Regions from separate parts of the Arthrobacter sp. A5 genome, predicted to be linked through region 2. Evidence: predicted binding sites of a transcription regulator. Region 2 holds the regulator's gene; each other region holds the start of a gene.
The links. Region 2 encodes LexA, which represses DNA repair genes until DNA is damaged. Its sites were predicted from a motif close to TCGAACANNTGTTCGA; they were not measured.

Region 1: the regulator LexA is predicted to act here: its motif matches at 1,773-1,788, upstream of ACLLJI_RS11280 (DUF6504 family protein).
Region 3: the regulator LexA is predicted to act here: its motif matches at 2,177-2,192, upstream of ruvA (Holliday junction branch migration protein RuvA).
Region 4: the regulator LexA is predicted to act here: its motif matches at 1,753-1,768, upstream of uvrA (excinuclease ABC subunit UvrA).

Annotation. Positions count from the first base shown of each region.
Region 1 is NZ_CP180316.1:2,405,358-2,409,391, forward strand. It holds gene ACLLJI_RS11275 (DNA polymerase III subunit alpha) at 1-1,183, opposite strand, end outside; gene ACLLJI_RS11280 (DUF6504 family protein) at 1,288-1,602, opposite strand; gene ACLLJI_RS11285 (GNAT family N-acetyltransferase) at 1,905-2,477, shown strand; gene ACLLJI_RS11290 (chorismate mutase) at 2,531-2,836, opposite strand; gene ACLLJI_RS11295 (DNA-3-methyladenine glycosylase I) at 2,944-3,615, opposite strand; gene ACLLJI_RS11300 (dihydrofolate reductase family protein) at 3,937-4,034, opposite strand, start outside.
Region 2 is NZ_CP180316.1:1,190,140-1,194,173, forward strand. It holds gene ACLLJI_RS05425 (ATP-dependent DNA helicase) at 1-1,295, shown strand, start outside; gene lexA (transcriptional repressor LexA) at 1,315-2,058, opposite strand; gene ACLLJI_RS05435 (LysM peptidoglycan-binding domain-containing protein) at 2,442-2,843, shown strand; gene ACLLJI_RS05440 (histidinol-phosphate transaminase) at 3,000-4,034, shown strand, end outside.
Region 3 is NZ_CP180316.1:2,387,187-2,391,220, reverse strand. It holds gene pdxT (pyridoxal 5'-phosphate synthase glutaminase subunit PdxT) at 1-765, shown strand; gene ACLLJI_RS11225 (YebC/PmpR family DNA-binding transcriptional regulator) at 769-1,524, shown strand; gene ruvC (crossover junction endodeoxyribonuclease RuvC) at 1,521-2,135, shown strand; gene ruvA (Holliday junction branch migration protein RuvA) at 2,239-2,889, shown strand; gene ruvB (Holliday junction branch migration DNA helicase RuvB) at 3,014-4,034, shown strand, end outside.
Region 4 is NZ_CP180316.1:2,073,537-2,077,570, forward strand. It holds gene ACLLJI_RS09680 (ABC transporter ATP-binding protein) at 1-1,320, shown strand, start outside; gene ACLLJI_RS09685 (GntR family transcriptional regulator) at 1,317-1,709, shown strand; gene uvrA (excinuclease ABC subunit UvrA) at 1,810-4,034, shown strand, end outside.

The DNA of each region.
Region 1 (4,034 bases), 1.2 Mb from region 2:
CCGTGCCGGTGATGCCCGGGAACCGGCGCGTGATGCCGGCCTCACAGCGCTGTTTTAGTTCCAGCTGCGGTTCCTGCTCGATACCGAGCACCGAGGCCTCCGGCACCCCCGGCTGCTTCCAGCCCATATCCGTAACCGGATCCATCCGGCAGCGGTCCGCCAGTTGTTCTGTATTGGCCAGCAACTGTGCCAGCTCCGACGCGCCGTAGCCTGCTGCGTGCATAATTTCCTTGCCCAGCGACGTCATCTGGCCTGCCGATTTCAGCCACCCCTGCCCGTTGGGCTGGAGCCGGCGTTCAGCACCGGATAACACCGTCAGTGGGCTCAATTCCCGGGCGGAGTCCAGCACATCGGCCGTAGCAGCGCCGTCCCTCTCGCAGTAGCGCACCGCGTTGGTCAGCACAGCGGGGACACCGCATTCCTGCGCTAGTTTGAGCATCCGCACCGCCTGAGCCGTACTCAAGGCCTCACCCGGGGCGCTCAAATGGGTGACGATTTCAGCGGCCATGGTTCCCGCCGGCATCTGCTGATACCAGCGTTGAAACTTCCGACGCGGGATCAGATACTTACGCCCGCCCATGGCGCGGCCAACATCCGACGACGGACCCACCAGTACCGTCAGCACAGGTGCCAGTGTTTGCGGGTCCAAGGAGCGTGAGGCAAGCTGGGCCAGGGTCACTCCCACCGGGCTCCGCGGACCGGCATTGGCATGCGCATCCGACACCAGCCGGCAGAGAGCCCCGTATCCCGCGGATCTGGTCCCGCCATGGGCCAGAACCACCACCCGGCCGCTTTCGACCCTGCCGCTTTGAATCCGGCTGTTTTGAACCCGGCTGTTTTGAACCCAGCCGCTTTGAACCCGGCTGTGACCGGCGCCCCCATTCGCCGGTCCACGCTGATGGGCGCCGTCGTCGTACTGGCCGTCGTCGTACTGCTTGTCCGCCTGATGGTCATACTGGTCGCTGAGCTCCTCCAGAACCGCAAGGTCCACCCCCACCACCGGATCAATTCCCGCCTCCATGCAGGCTTTCACGTGTTTTACTGTGCCGTAGAGACCGTCCCGGTCCGTGCAGGCCAAAGCACCCGCTCCGTCAGCGGCGGCGGCCCGAACCAGATCATCAGGCCAGGAAACCCCGTAATGGGCGCTGAAAGCGGTGGAAACGTGCAGATGGGTGAAGCTCATAAGTAATCCAAAGTGTTGTTTCCCGAACCGGTCGATGTCCTGCCCTTGTCATCAGCTGCTGCATACCAGTTGCTCGGCCAAGCGGGCGGTGCGGGCTGCATTTTTTAGGCGCTGCGCGCCTGTACGGCATCGTGGACCTGCAATAGGCGCCAGCGGCCGCTGTCCGGGTGGTGGCTCAGATCAAAGGTGCACAGCGGTCCCCACCCGTCGAGCCTGGCCTGAATCCGCCAGATTTCATGGTCCACCAGCCCAGCGCCATGGCCGCGCTCGGCCCGGCTTTCCTCCGCCCACCATTTGCGTCGTTCGTACCACCGCAGAGGTTCCGCCCCAATGATGTAACTGCGCCCCTGCCAGTTCAGCCGCAGCGGCAGCCCGGCAGCGGAACGGATCACTTCTACCGGTTCGCTGAACGTCCCCATCGCTGCACCTCCGCTCCCCTTTGCCCGGCGGCTATCGGCGCCGCTCACCGTGCTGATTCCAATACCCGCGGTTTTCAAATACTTACGGTTGTGAATACGCGCAGTTTCAAATACACGCAGTGTTCAAACACATGCTGTTTCAAATATGTACTGTTTCAAATATGATTAACTCGAACATATCTTCTAATAGATTCAAGTGTACGCCCGGCCCCGCTGAAGCACAACGGGCTCCGATCGCACAGGAAGCCCCCCCGTCACAAGTGCGTGACGAAATATAGCTGGCACGGCAATTGCCGTCTAGCATGTGTGTACAGGCCATCGACGACGCTGGCAACGCCGCAACCTATGAGTCACAAGAGGAGCGCTCCATGACCAACATGGTCACCCTTATCGCACGGACCACACCCCTCGAACGAGACCTCAAAACGGAATCCCGGCCGGCAACCAGCACGGACATCCGCAAGCTTGGCGAGCTCTACTTCACGGCGTACGATCCAGGCGTTGCCAGCGAAAACGTGGAAGCCGCCGTCGCGGACGTCGAAGCGTCCTTCGAAGGCAAATACGGCACCTACCTGCCGGAGGCATCACACGTCGTGGTGGACGAAGCCGGTGAGATCATCGCGGCGATCCTGGTGGTGGAACGCGCCACGTGGGAGGACACCCCGGACGCACCCTTCATCATCGAACTCTTCACTGACCGGCAGCACCGCCGCCAGGGCCTGGCCGAGGACCTGGTGCGCGCCTCCCTGGACACACTCTTCAACGCCGGCCACAAGGAAGTTGCGCTGCGCGTCAACGAAGAAAACTCCGCAGCCCTGGCCCTGTATCTCTCACTGGACTTCCACCGCTGGTCTCCGGAGGAAAACGAAGACTGACCCGGGGTAACGGGTGGGTGCCGGTACGCTGCCGGCGGAATTCAGCACGGGCCCTAGGCGCGATGTGACTGCACCCGAAGTTCGAGTTCAATAAACGCGCTGATCATGGCACGGTAGGTGGCTTCAGCCACCTCAGGATCCACCTTCTTCTCGGCGGCGAGCTGCCGCACACGATCGATGACCTGGTCGACGCGCGCCGGTGCCAGCACGGCCGCCTTGTCAGCCTTCAACGTTCCGGCGATCCTGACCAAGCGCTCTCGGCGTGCAATCAGCGTCACCATCTGTTCGTCCACTTCGTTGATGGCGATGCGGACAGCCGAGAGTTGGGCTTTCTGAGTCTTTTCACCTTTTCGGTCCATTTTATTAGCCTAACGAGCCTTGCAACCGTGGGTCCATCCAACACGGTGCGAGGTAGCCGCCGGCCCCACCGCGAACGGCGGGGTGGACACGAGGTCGACGACGCTGCTCAGGTGTGCGGCCATACTCCTGAGCTGCTCCGGCGGTGGCTGTCCAACAAGTGGGTGTCGAGGATTCCGATGGCTTCCATCAGTGCGTACATGGTGGTCGGGCCTACGAAGGCGAATCCTTTCTTCCGCAGTGCCTTGGACAGGGCCACCGACTCGGGACTGCGCGTCGGGATGTCTCCGAGGCTAAGCGGCGCCGGTGTTGCTGCCGGTTGGAAGGACCACACAAAGTTCACCAGTCCACCGTCTCCACGCAACGCGATGGTGGCCTTCGCGTTCGTGATCGCGGCCCGGACCTTGAGCTTGTTGCGGACGATGCCGGCATCACCGAGCAGCCGCTCGACATCGGCCTCGGTGTACGCTGCGACGGTTTCCGGGTGGAACTCAGCGAAGGCGCGGCGGAAGGCCGGACGCTTACGCAGGATCGTGGCCCAGGACAGGCCAGCCTGGAATGCCTCCAGGCTGATGCGCTCGTAGATCCCCTGCTCGTCACGGACCGGCATGCCCCATTCCGTATCGTAGTACTCCCGCAGCATCGGATCGACGGCAGCCCAGGCCGGGCGCGCCAGCCCGTCCTCCCCGACCACCACAGCATTGACGGACCGGGGGCCAGGCGTGATGGTACCGGGGCCTCCTTCAACGGTGATCGAGGACAGCTCGGGGGTCGTGGTCATCAATATACTTTCCATCGAGGGGTCTGCCTTTTGTCCGGGTCTGGGTGCTGCCTACCGACAGCAGCTCGTGCCGCCGATACTCAGCGGATTACACCGGCCCGCCGCCGGTTTCGTCCTTGTCCTGATGCATCCCCATTTTAGCGGTGTGATTACCGGGTGAGGCGGTGGGCCCCCTTCAGCCATGATGCGGCAGTGGCATGCCAGCCGACGCCGTCCAAGCGGTTCCGAGCTCGGCATCAATGACTCGATCCGGGACCACTGGTCATCAGTCAAAACTGCAGTACGAGACATACCGGCTACGCGGACATTAGGAAACACGCCCTATCTTTTCGGCTCATACCGCATCGCCACCGCCCCCGAGCCGAACTCCAGCCGGCTCACGAGCCTCAAATCGACATGCCTCGATAGCCCCGCGAACA
Region 2 (4,034 bases):
CCGAGTATGACGTCGTCGTGGTGGATGAGGCGCATGAACTTCAGGACCGGGTTACCGGTGCTGTCAGCGGTCAGCTCTCTGTGCAGATGATTCACGTTGCCGCCTCCAGCGCGCGGAAGAATACGGGCATCTCGATGGAGACACTCAATTCCGCGGCCGGGTATCTGGAGGCGGCCCTTGGCGGACTCCCGTCCGGGCTGCTGCCCTCGGGCCTGAACGAGCAGCAGCTCACCGCCATTGATCAGGTGCGCGATGCCTGCCGGACGGCGTTGTCGGATTCCAAGGGGGACGCCGGCAATGCCGACGGCGGACGCCAGATGGCGCGCTCACGCCTGACGTTGATTCTGGAACTGGCCGAGAGGCTGCTGGTGGCGCGCGAGGCCGGCGAGGTGGTCTGGTTGTCCCGACCGGGCGGATTCACCCCGCAGCAAGGCTACTCCGTGCCGGATGAGTCGGCTCCGGCTCTGATCAACATCGCACCGCTGAGCGTGGCCGGCCGGCTCCGGGAGGGGCTCTTCGCGGATCATACGGTTGTGCTGACCTCGGCTACCCTCGCGGTCGGCGCGGCATTTGAACCGGCGGCCGGCGGGTTGGGACTGCTGGGTCCCGGGGCGCCCAGCTGGACCGGGGCGGACGTAGGCTCGCCGTTCGACTACGCCAAGCAGGGGATGCTGTATGTGGCCGCCCATTTGGCGAAGCCGGAGCGCGGCACCTCGGCGGAGCAGCTTGATGAACTCGAAGCACTGATCCGGGCTTCGGGCGGCGGGGCGCTGTGCCTCTTTTCCTCCCGCCGGGCCGCAGAGGACGCCGCGGAAGCGCTCCGGTCCCGGCTGGAGGTGGTTGTGCTCTGTCAGGGGGAGTCATCGATGGCCGCCCTTGTCAAGCAGTTCGAGGCTGAACCGGACACCTGTTTGTTCGGCACCATGTCCCTGTGGCAGGGCGTTGATGTGCAGGGTGCGTCCTGCCGGCTCGTGGTGATAGACCGGATCCCCTTTCCGCGCCCGGATGACCCGCTGATGACCGCACGCTCGCGCGCCGTTGCCAAGGCCGGCGGGAACGGTTTCATGTCGATATCGGCGACTCACGCGGCGGTCCGGCTTGCGCAGGGCGCGGGCCGGCTGATCCGCTCGTCCTCGGACAAGGGCGTGGTGGCAGTACTGGACTCACGGCTGGCCACGGCCCGTTACGGTGGCTTTCTGCGTGCGGCCCTCCCACCATTCTGGCCCACGACGGACCGTGCGCTGGTGATGAGCGCCCTGCAGCGGCTGGCCGAAGCAGGCAAACCCGAGGCCTGACCGGCGGCAGACCGCCCGCCTAGATGGCGCGCAGCACCGAAACAATTTTGCCCATGATGGTGGCATTGTCGCCCACTATCGGTTCATAACGGGTGTTCTGCGGCAGCAACCAGGTGTGCCCATCCCGCTGACGGAACGTCTTGACGGTTGCTTCGTCATCGAGGAGGGCCGCCACGATGTCGCCGTTGATGGCGTCCTGCTGCCGGCGCACTACGACCCAGTCGCCGTCACAGATCGCGGCGTCGATCATGGAGTCGCCGGTCACCTTGAGCATAAAGAGCTCTCCATGACCTACGAGCTGGCGTGGGAGTGGCATGACGTCCTCGACTACCTGATCAGCCAGGATGGGTCCGCCGGCGGCGATCCGTCCGACTAGAGGCACCATGGCGGTGTCTGAGGCGCTGCTCAGCTCTGCCATGTTCAGACCACTGGCGCTGCGCAGCTTTGCCGGGGATGGCACGCCCTCGATTTCCACGACCCCGTCGTCCAGGGTGAGCGGGATGAGCACTTCCATGGCGCGGGGGCGCTTCGCGTCCCGACGCAGATAGCCCAGTTTTTCCAACTGGGAGAGCTGATGAGTGACGCTGGACAGGCTTGCGAGCCCGACGACGTCGCCGATCTCACGCATGGACGGCGGGTAGCCCTTGTCACTGATGGAGCGCTGGATACACTCAAGGATCTTTTTTTGCCGCACCGTCAGGCCCTTAAAGCCGGCCCGGCTGGCACGGTTCCCGCTATGGAGGATGAATTCCGGACCTGCCATGACGTGCCGTCCCTTCTTGAAACTGCAACCGGCCCGGCGCCGACAAGCGCCCGGCGGATCCGCTCCGCCCGTCATCCGTATGCTACGGCTTGGTCGGAGCTGACCACCCCCCAACGCCCCCAGCCAAAATGTCGGTGGGTTCTGGTGGACTCGTCGTGTGGCCGGATCCTGCTTCTAATCTAGGGCAGTTTCCGGTTGATTTCAAACATATGTTCTACCGGGTCTTGGCATGCATCGTTAGTGAGTGCTACAACTGGAGAACACAGTTTCGAATACATGTTCTAGCTGGACCAGTGGTAGTTGAACCCTGCGCCGCCTACAGGCGCTACAAGTGCACTGCCGGGTCAGGACAACTGGACCTCGTAGCGTGAAAGGTGAAGAAAATGAACGCCACATCGACCTTTAATCTCGAAGCCCGGCCCGCCTCCGTGAGCCGGCGGCCGGCTTCCAAGGGCTGGCAGCCCGCATCCAAGATCCAGCTCCGACTGACTCGCCGCGGGCGTCTGGTCCTGATGGGTATTCCACTGATGCTGTCCGCTATCGCTGTGCTGTTGCTGGCCGGGTTCATTACGTCGCCGGCCCAAGCCTCCACCGGTGCAAATTCGCCGGGGGTCCACGCTTCCAAGGTCACCGTCATGGCGGGCCAGACTCTTTGGAGCATCGCCTCGGCAAGCGATCCGTCACGGGATCCGCGGGACGTTGTGGCGGACATCCTGGAGCTGAACAGTCTCACCACTTCAGTCGTCCAGCCGGGGCAGCAGGTCTACGTTCCGCTGCTGAACTGATGGCGAAGGCTGCCTTGAAGCACAGCAGTGAGGCCCACCAGCGTCGCCAACCATTGGGGCCGGTGAGCCTCTAAGAGCTGACTGATGAGGTGGTTATGTCAGCTTTAATTCCCGGCCCGGTTCGACCGTGGCGGCCGGGGAGCTTAAACTGGAACCGTGAATCAGACTGAGCGTCTCGACCGGCTGCCCCTGCGGAACGATCTGCGCGGGCTGCACCCGTATGGTGCACCTCAGCTGGACGTCCCCATCCTGCTCAACGTCAATGAAAATACCCACGGCGTCCCCGATGATGCGCGCGAGGCCATCCTCAAGGCGGTCGACAACGTGCTGGTCGGCCTCAACCGCTACCCGGACCGGGAATTCACCGAACTGCGACGGGCTTTGGCTGCATATTTGGGGCACGGCCTAGCGGCTGAGAACGTCTGGGCAGCCAACGGGTCCAACGAGGTGCTGCAACAGATCCTGCAGGCGTTCGGCGGACCGGGACGCAGAGCCCTGGGCTTCCCTCCCACCTACTCAATGTATCCGTTGCTCGCCAACGGCACCGGAACTGAGTACGTCACCGGGCGCCGCACGGAGGATTTCGGCCTGAGCGCCGCGTCAGCCGCCGAACAGGTACGCGAACTGGCACCCAACATTGTCTTCCTCTGTTCACCAAATAATCCGACTGGCACGGCGCTCAAGGCCGAAGTTGTTGAAGAGGTCTACGAGGCGGGCAAGGCATCGCAAGCCATTATCATCGTCGATGAGGCATACGCGGAATTCGCCCATGACGGAACACCCAGCGCCATGGCTTTACTGCCGGGGCGTGAGCGCCTCGTGGTCTCCCGCACCATGAGTAAGGCCTTCGCCCTGGCCGGCGCCCGGTTGGGCTATCTCGCCGCCGCCCCTGAGATCGCCGACGCATTGCGGCTGGTCCGGCTGCCTTACCACCTCTCCGCCATTACACAAGCCACGGCCGTGGCGGCGCTGCGGAACTCCGATTCCCTGCTGGCCAACGTTGAGGACATCAAGATCCAGCGCGACCGGATCGTGGCCGGACTATCCGCGTTCGGGCTCAAGCCGGCGCCGTCGGATTCCAATTTTGTTTTCTTTGGCGGCATGGAGGATCCGCATGCCATCTGGCAGGGACTGCTGGAGGCGGGCGTCTTGATCAGAGACGTCGGCATTCCCGGTCATCTGCGCGTCACC
Region 3 (4,034 bases), 1.2 Mb from region 2:
TTGGTGAGCATTCCCAGACCTTCCAACCATCCGCTGACCGTCGGCATTCTGGCCCTGCAGGGGGACGTCCGCGAGCACGCCCGGGCCATAGAGGCCTCCGGTGCGCGCGCGGTGAGCGTCCGCCGCCCGGCCGAGCTGGCCGCCGTCGACGCCCTGATTCTGCCCGGCGGTGAGTCGACAACAATCGACAAGCTGACCCGAATCTTTTCCCTGGCCGAACCGCTGAAGGAGCGCATTGCCGCCGGTTTGCCCGTCTACGGCAGCTGCGCCGGGATGATCCTGCTGGCCAACGAAATCGCGGATCCCGCCACGGACCGTGACGGCAACCCGCAGCAGACGCTCGGCGGGATGGACATCACCGTTCGGCGCAACGCCTTCGGGCGCCAGCGTGACTCCTTCGAGACGGACCTGGATTTTTCCGCGCTCACCGGCTCCGCTGCGACGGGGCACGGCGCGGCCGTGGTGCATGCGGTTTTTATCCGGGCCCCCTGGGTGGAACGCGTGGGCGATTCCGTGGAGGTGTTGGCGACTGTGCAGTTCCCGCCCGCCCCGAAATTGTCCATGCCGGGCTTAACGGGAGCGGAATTACGGGCAGCTGGCCGCCCGGCGCACCCTCAAAACGACCGGACGGCTAGAATCGAAGGTACGAGCCGAGCAGTGGCGGTGCGGTCCGGGAATTTGCTCGCCACCTCCTTTCATCCGGAGGTCACGGGGGAGCGGCGCATCCACGAGCTGTTTATCCGCATGATTAGAGGAGAAGCGTAAAGCATGTCAGGGCACTCCAAATGGGCAACCACCAAGCACAAAAAAGCTGTCATTGACGGCCGGCGTGCGAAGTCCTTTGCCAAGCTGATCAAGAACATTGAAGTCGCCGCCCGCATCGGCGGCGCCGATATGGTGGGCAACCCATCCCTGGAACTCGCCGTCTCCAAGGCCAAAAAGACATCGGTGCCGGCGGACAATATCGATCGCGCGATAAAGCGCGGCTCCGGCCAGCTCGGCGACGCGGTGGATTACCAGACCATCATGTACGAAGGGTATGGTCCGCAGGGTACCGCGATTTTGATTGAATGTCTGACGGACAATAAGAACCGCGCAGCCTCCGAGGTGCGGCTGGTGGTGGGACGCAACGGGGGGAACATGGGCGATCCCGGGTCCGTGGCCTATATGTTCGCCCGTAAAGGCGTCGTGTCGCTGGCCAAGAAGGAGCTGTCCGAAGACGACGTTCTGATGGCGGTCCTCGACGCGGGAGCGGAAGAGGTCAAGGATGACGGCGAGAATTTCGAGGTCATCTCCGAACCCCAGGATCTGCCCGCGATCCGAGCCGCGCTGGCCGAGGCCGGCATCGAGTACGACTCCGACGAGGCCGGTTTTGTACCGTCCATGCAGGTGGAACTTGATGTGGAGCACGCCCGCAAGTTCATGAAGCTCTACGACGCGTTGGAGGATCTGGATGACGTCCAGAACATTTACTCCAATGCGGACGTCAGCGCCGAGGTCATGGCCCAGCTGGACGAGGACTGACGCTGCGTGTTTTGGGTGTGGACCCCGGCCTGACGCGCTGCGGGCTTGGCGTGGTCGACGTGGAGCCGAACCGGCGGGCCACTCTGGTGGCCTTCGGCGTGGTGGGCAGCACCCCCGATAAGGGCCTCGACGCACGGCTGCTGGTGGTTGCTGACTCCATCGAGCGCTGGCTGAATGAATACAGTCCGGATGTGCTCGCCGTGGAACGGGTGTTTTCGCAGCTCAATGTCAGTACCGTGATGGGGGTTGCGCAAGCCTCCGGCGTGGTGATCGCTGCCGCCGCACGCCGGGGTATTCCGGTGGCTCTGCACACTCCGTCGGAGGTGAAGGCCGCCGTGACCGGCAGCGGCCGTGCGGACAAAGCGGCGGTCACCACGATGGTGACAAAGATCCTGCGCCTCGACGCGCCGCCCACTCCTGCCGACGCGGCGGACGCCTTAGCGCTGGCCATCACGCATGCCTGGCGGATGGGCACCCTGTCGGTTTCAGCGGCTGACCCGGTTCTCCCGGGCACTTCCCCGTCAGGGGCGACGGCGGCGCAGAGGCTATGGCGGGAAGCCGAAGCCAAGGCGAAACGGAACAAGGAAAAGTCGGGCCACAGCTGGCGTTGAGCGTGGCACTCCCGCAATGTCCGTCTGGTTCGCTACGCTGTTCGTAGATATGTTCTACATGCTGTCGGTTCAATCCGGACGGCCCTATACAAGAGGTAACCCCATGATCAGCTTTGTTCGCGGACCCGTGGCGCAGGTCGGTCTGTCGTCGGTGGTGATCGATGTGAACGGGATCGGCATGCTGGTCCATGCCACACCCAAAACCCTGGGTGCGCTCCGGACCGGCCAGGAGGCAACCCTGACCACGTCCATGATCGTCCGCGAGGATTCGATGACCCTATACGGTTTCGACAACAGCGGCGAGCGGGAGGTCTTCGACGTCCTGCTCAGCGTCAGCGGGATCGGTCCGCGGCTGGCCCTGGCGGTCCTGGCCGTGCATGAACCCGAAACCATCCGTGTCGCGGTCGCCGGTGGCGACGGCAAAACGTTCACCAAGGTTCCCGGCATCGGCCCGAAGGTCGCCGGCCGAATAGTGCTCGAACTGACCGGAAAACTGCATCCGGAGGGAACCGGCACCGGATCTGCGGCGGGCGCCGTTGCGGTTCGCGCCGCCTGGAAACCGCAGGTCATTGCGGCCATGACCGGGCTGGGCTGGTCCGAGAAGGACGCCGCGGCGAGCATCGACAGGGCCACGGCGGACGATCCGGCCCTGCTGGAGAGCGCGAATGTCGCGGCCATTCTGCGGGCCACGCTGCGCTGGCTCGGCCAGGACAGTTCCCGGGGGTCTGCCGGCGGAGTGCGGGCCCGTGGCTGAGCAGATCCCGGGAAAAATCAAGGGGAAGGCTACGGCGGGGAAGACCAGCACGGGGAAGGCCGCCACGGGGAAGACCCCACCAGTGAGCCCTGCCGATGCGGCGCGGCTGGTCGTTTCCCCGGAGGTGGTAGGGCCGGCGGGCGGCGAGCCGGAGGAGCGTGCCATCGAGTCGGCCCTGCGTCCGAAGAATCTGCATGATTTTGTCGGTCAGCAACGGGTCCGCAAACAGCTCTCGCTGGTGTTGGAAGCCTCCCGGATCCGCGGCCGCAGTGCCGATCATGTGCTGATGTCCGGCCCTCCCGGTCTGGGAAAAACCACCTTGGCGATGATCATCGCGGCGGAAATGAATGCCCCGCTGCGGATCAGCTCAGGACCGGCGATCCAGCACGCCGGCGATCTGGCGGCCATTCTGTCCTCGCTCTCCGAGGGCGAAGTGCTGTTTCTGGATGAGATTCACCGGATGTCACGGCCCGCAGAGGAAATGCTGTATATGGCCATGGAAGATTTCCGGGTCGATATCGTGGTCGGGAAGGGGGCCGGGGCCACCGCTATCCCGCTGGAACTACCCTCCTTCACTCTCGTCGGCGCCACCACGAGGGCGGGCCTGCTGCCGGGCCCGCTGCGGGATAGGTTCGGGTTCACCGGACACCTGGAGTTCTACTCGGTGGCGGAGTTGGAGCTCGTCCTGCGACGCTCGGCCGGACTGCTGGATCTGTCGCTGACGAGTGCCGGATTTGCCGAAATTGCCGGCCGCTCCAGAGGGACCCCGCGCATTGCCAACCGGCTGCTGCGGCGCGTGCGTGACTGGGCCCTGGTCCACGCCGTGGCGAGCATCGATGCCCGGACCGCGTCCGCCGCATTGGACATGTATGAGGTCGATGCGCGTGGGCTGGACCGGCTTGACCGCGCCGTGCTGCATGCTCTGATCACCAAATTCAATGGCGGTCCGGTGGGCCTCTCCACGCTGGCCATCGCCGTGGGCGAAGAACCCGAGACCGTCGAAACGGTCGCCGAGCCGTTCCTTGTGCGGGAGGGCCTGCTTGGCCGGACTCCACGGGGCCGGATCGCGATGGCGGCGGCCTGGGAGCATTTGGGGCTGCAGATGCCCCCGGATGCATCGGGCACCGCACCCTTTCCCATCATCG
Region 4 (4,034 bases), 880 kb from region 2:
GTCGTCGGTGTGCTCGCGATGATGTTTTCCATCTCGCCACTGCTGGCGCTGATCGCGCTGGCCACGGTGCCGCTGACAATTCTGGTGACGGTGCTGATCGCCAAGCGGTCCAAGATCCAGTTCATGGCGCAGTGGAAGACAACCGGCGAGCTGAACGGCCATATCGAGGAAATGTTCACCGGCCATGAGGTGGTCAAGGCCTTCGGTCAGCAGCAGGCCGCGATCGGCAAATTCGCCGTTTCCAACGACAGTTTATTCCGGTCCAGCTCGAAGGCGCAGTTCATTTCCGGTGTCATCATGCCATCGATGAACTTCATCTCAAACCTCAACTACGTTGCGGTGGCCGTGGTCGGCGGGGTGCAGATTGCGTCCGGGAACCTGACGATCGGCAGCGTGCAGGCGTTCATCCAGTATTCGCGCCAGTTCAGCCAGCCAATGGCCCAAATCGGCGGCATGATCAACCTGCTGCAGTCCGGTGTGGCCTCCGCCGAACGCGTCTTTGACCTGCTGGACGCCAAGGAACAGGCTCCGGACCCGGTGCCGGCCGCCACGCTCGGCGCCACCAGGGGACGGGTTGTCTTCGACAATGTCAACTTCAGCTATAACCCGGACGAGCCGCTGATTCAGGATCTCTCGCTGGTGGCCGAGCCCGGGCAGACCGTTGCCATAGTTGGGCCCACCGGAGCGGGCAAGACCACCCTGGTGAACCTGCTGATGAGGTTTTACGAGATCGATTCGGGCCGGATCAGCATTGATGGCATTGACACCGCGATGATGACCCGCGATGATCTGCGGCGGCGCTTCGGCATGGTCCTGCAGGACGCCTGGCTCTTCGGCGGGACGATCCGGGAGAATCTGGTCTACGGCCGCCTCGACGCGGCCGAAGACCAGATGATAGAGGCGGCCGAGGCGACCTTCGTGGACCACTTTGTCAGGTCCCTCCCGGACGGTTATGACACGGTGCTCAGCGACGACGGCGACAGCCTGAGTCAAGGCCAGCGCCAGCTCATGACCATCGCCCGTGCCTGGTTGGCAGATCCCGGCATTCTGATTCTGGATGAGGCCACCAGCTCCGTGGACACCCGCACGGAGGTGCTGATCCGGCACGCCATGAACAGGCTGCGCGAGTCCCGGACCAGCTTTGTTATCGCCCACCGACTGTCCACCATCCGTGATGCCGACCTGATCCTTGTGATGGACCACGGCCGCATCCTGGAACAGGGCACCCACGAGGAACTGCTGGGGACGGGCGGCTTCTACTACGATCTGTACATGTCCCAATTTGGTGATCCGCTGGTGGAAGAGACGGCGGCGCGGTGAGTTCCGGCGAGACGGTGCTGGCCCGTTGGTCCCCGGATGACGCGTCCTCGGTGCCGCCGTTCGAGCAGATCCGGGTGCGTATCCTGGACCTCGCAGCGTCGGGCGAGCTGGCTGTGGGAGCCCGGCTTCCTTCGGTAAGGGCCTTGGCCGGGCGGCTGGGGCTGGCGGTGAATACGGTGGCGCGGGCATACCGGGAGCTGGAGCAGGCAGGGATCGTCCGCACTCAGGGACGGGCAGGAACAGTCATCGCCGCCGCGGGCGATGAGCTGCTGGCCCAGGTGGCCGAGGCCGCCGCGGCCTATGCGTCTGTGGTGAGCAGGCATGGCATTGCCACGGACCGGGCCCTGGATCTGGTGCGGGCCGCCATCGAAGGGTCCCGCACGGGGTAACGGCTAGTAAGCCTTTGGCGAAAGTCGCGACGGGAACGCATATTCGAACGCGTTTTCGATTATTATGGAGCACGTGCCTAACGCAGTTGAACCGTCCGTCATGGAAAAAGCGTCAGTAGAAAAAGTGCCTGCAGAAAACGTGCCTGTGGAAAAAATATATGTGCAAAATGTGCCCCCCCGGCCCCTGGACAGGCAGGACCGGTCCCGCCTGATCGTCAAAGGCGCGCGGGAAAACAACCTGCGCAACGTAGATCTCGACCTGCCGCGCGATGCCATGATCGTCTTTACGGGGCTCTCGGGATCGGGGAAGTCCTCGCTCGCCTTCGACACGATCTTCGCCGAGGGCCAGCGGCGTTATGTCGAATCGCTCTCCGCTTACGCTCGGCAGTTCCTGGGCCAGGTGGACAAGCCGGATGTGGACTTCATCGAGGGGCTGTCGCCGGCCGTGTCGATCGATCAGAAATCCACGAACAAGAACCCGCGTTCCACGGTGGGGACCATCACCGAGATCTACGACTACATGCGCCTGCTCTGGGCCCGGGTCGGTACCCCGCACTGTCCGATCTGCGGGGAGCCGGTGGCGCGTCAGACACCGCAGCAGATCGTCGACCAGTTGCTGGAGATGCCGGAGGGGACACGCTTCCAGGTACTGGCCCCGGTGGTCCGGGCACGGAAGGGCGAGTTCGTGGAGCTTTTCAAGGAGCTCACGGCCAAGGGCTATTCACGGGCCAAGGTCGACGGCGGCCTGATCCAGCTGGCGGATCCGCCGAAACTGAAGAAGCAGTTCAAGCACACCATTGAGGTGGTGGTGGACCGGCTGGTGGTCAAGGAGGGGATCGCCCAGCGGCTCACGGACTCGGTGGAAACCGCTCTTGGTCTGGCCGAGGGCCGGGTGTTGGCGGAGTTGGTGGAGCTCGACGACGACGATCCACAGCGGATCCGGTCGTTCTCGGAAAACCTGGCCTGCCCGAACGAGCACCCGCTGGCCATCGACGAGGTGGAACCGCGATCCTTCTCCTTCAACAATCCTTTCGGAGCCTGCCCCGCCTGCAGCGGCATCGGTACTAAGCTCGAGGTCGATGAGGAGTTGGTGGTGCCGAATCCGCAGCTGTCGCTGGCGGAAGGCGCCATTGCGCCCTGGTCGCTGGGAACGGCGACGACGGAGTACTGGAACCGGCTGCTTGACGGGCTGGCCAAGGACATCGGCTTCTCCATGACGGTTCCTTGGCAGAAACTTTCCGACGACGCCCGACAGTCCGTGCTGTACGGCAAGGACCACAAGGTCGTGGTGCAGTACAAAAACAGATTCGGCCGGGAACGTAAGTACAGCACCGGCTTTGAAGGCGCCGTCCAGTACATTCAGCGCAAGCATGTGGAAACCGAGTCGGATACAGCCCGGGACCGCTACGAAGAGTACATGCGCCAGATCCCGTGCCCCGCCTGCGGGGGCGCCCGACTTAACCCTGCCTCGCTCTCGGTGCTGATCAACGGCAAATCCATTGCCGCCGTGTCGGCGCTGCCGATGCGGGACTGCTTTGATTTTCTGTCCAATCTGGTGCTGACGGGCCGGGAGGCCCAGATTGCCAGCCAGGTGCTCAAGGAGATCCAGGCGCGCCTGACCTTCCTGCTCGACGTCGGACTGGAGTACCTGAACCTCGAGCGTGCCTCGGCCACGCTCTCCGGCGGGGAGGCGCAGCGCATCCGTCTTGCCACCCAAATCGGCTCCGGACTGGTGGGTGTGCTTTATGTACTGGACGAACCCTCCATCGGACTGCATCAGCGGGACAACCGCCGGCTGATCGAGACCCTGACCAGGCTCCGCGACTTGGGCAACACCCTGATCGTGGTGGAGCACGATGAGGACACCATCCAGGAAGCGGACTGGATCGTGGACATCGGTCCGGGCGCGGGGGAGCACGGTGGCGAGGTGGTGCATTCGGGCTCGTATGCAGATTTGCTCACGAACACAAAATCACTGACCGCCGATTACCTGTCCGGCCGCAAGTGCATCGGGATACCGGCCAAGCGGCGGAAGTACGACAGGAAGCGGGAGCTGAAGGTGATCGGAGCCCGCGAGCACAATCTCCAGAATGTGGATGTTGCCTTCCCGCTTGGCCTGTTCACCGCGGTGACCGGGGTCAGCGGCTCCGGCAAGTCCACCTTGGTCAACGAGATTCTGTACAAGGTGCTGGCCAATAAGCTCAACGGCGCCAAACAGGTGGCCGGACGGCACCTGCGGGTGGATGGGCTGGCACATCTGGACAAGGTGGTCCATGTGGACCAGAGCCCGATCGGACGGACACCGCGCTCCAACCCGGCCACGTA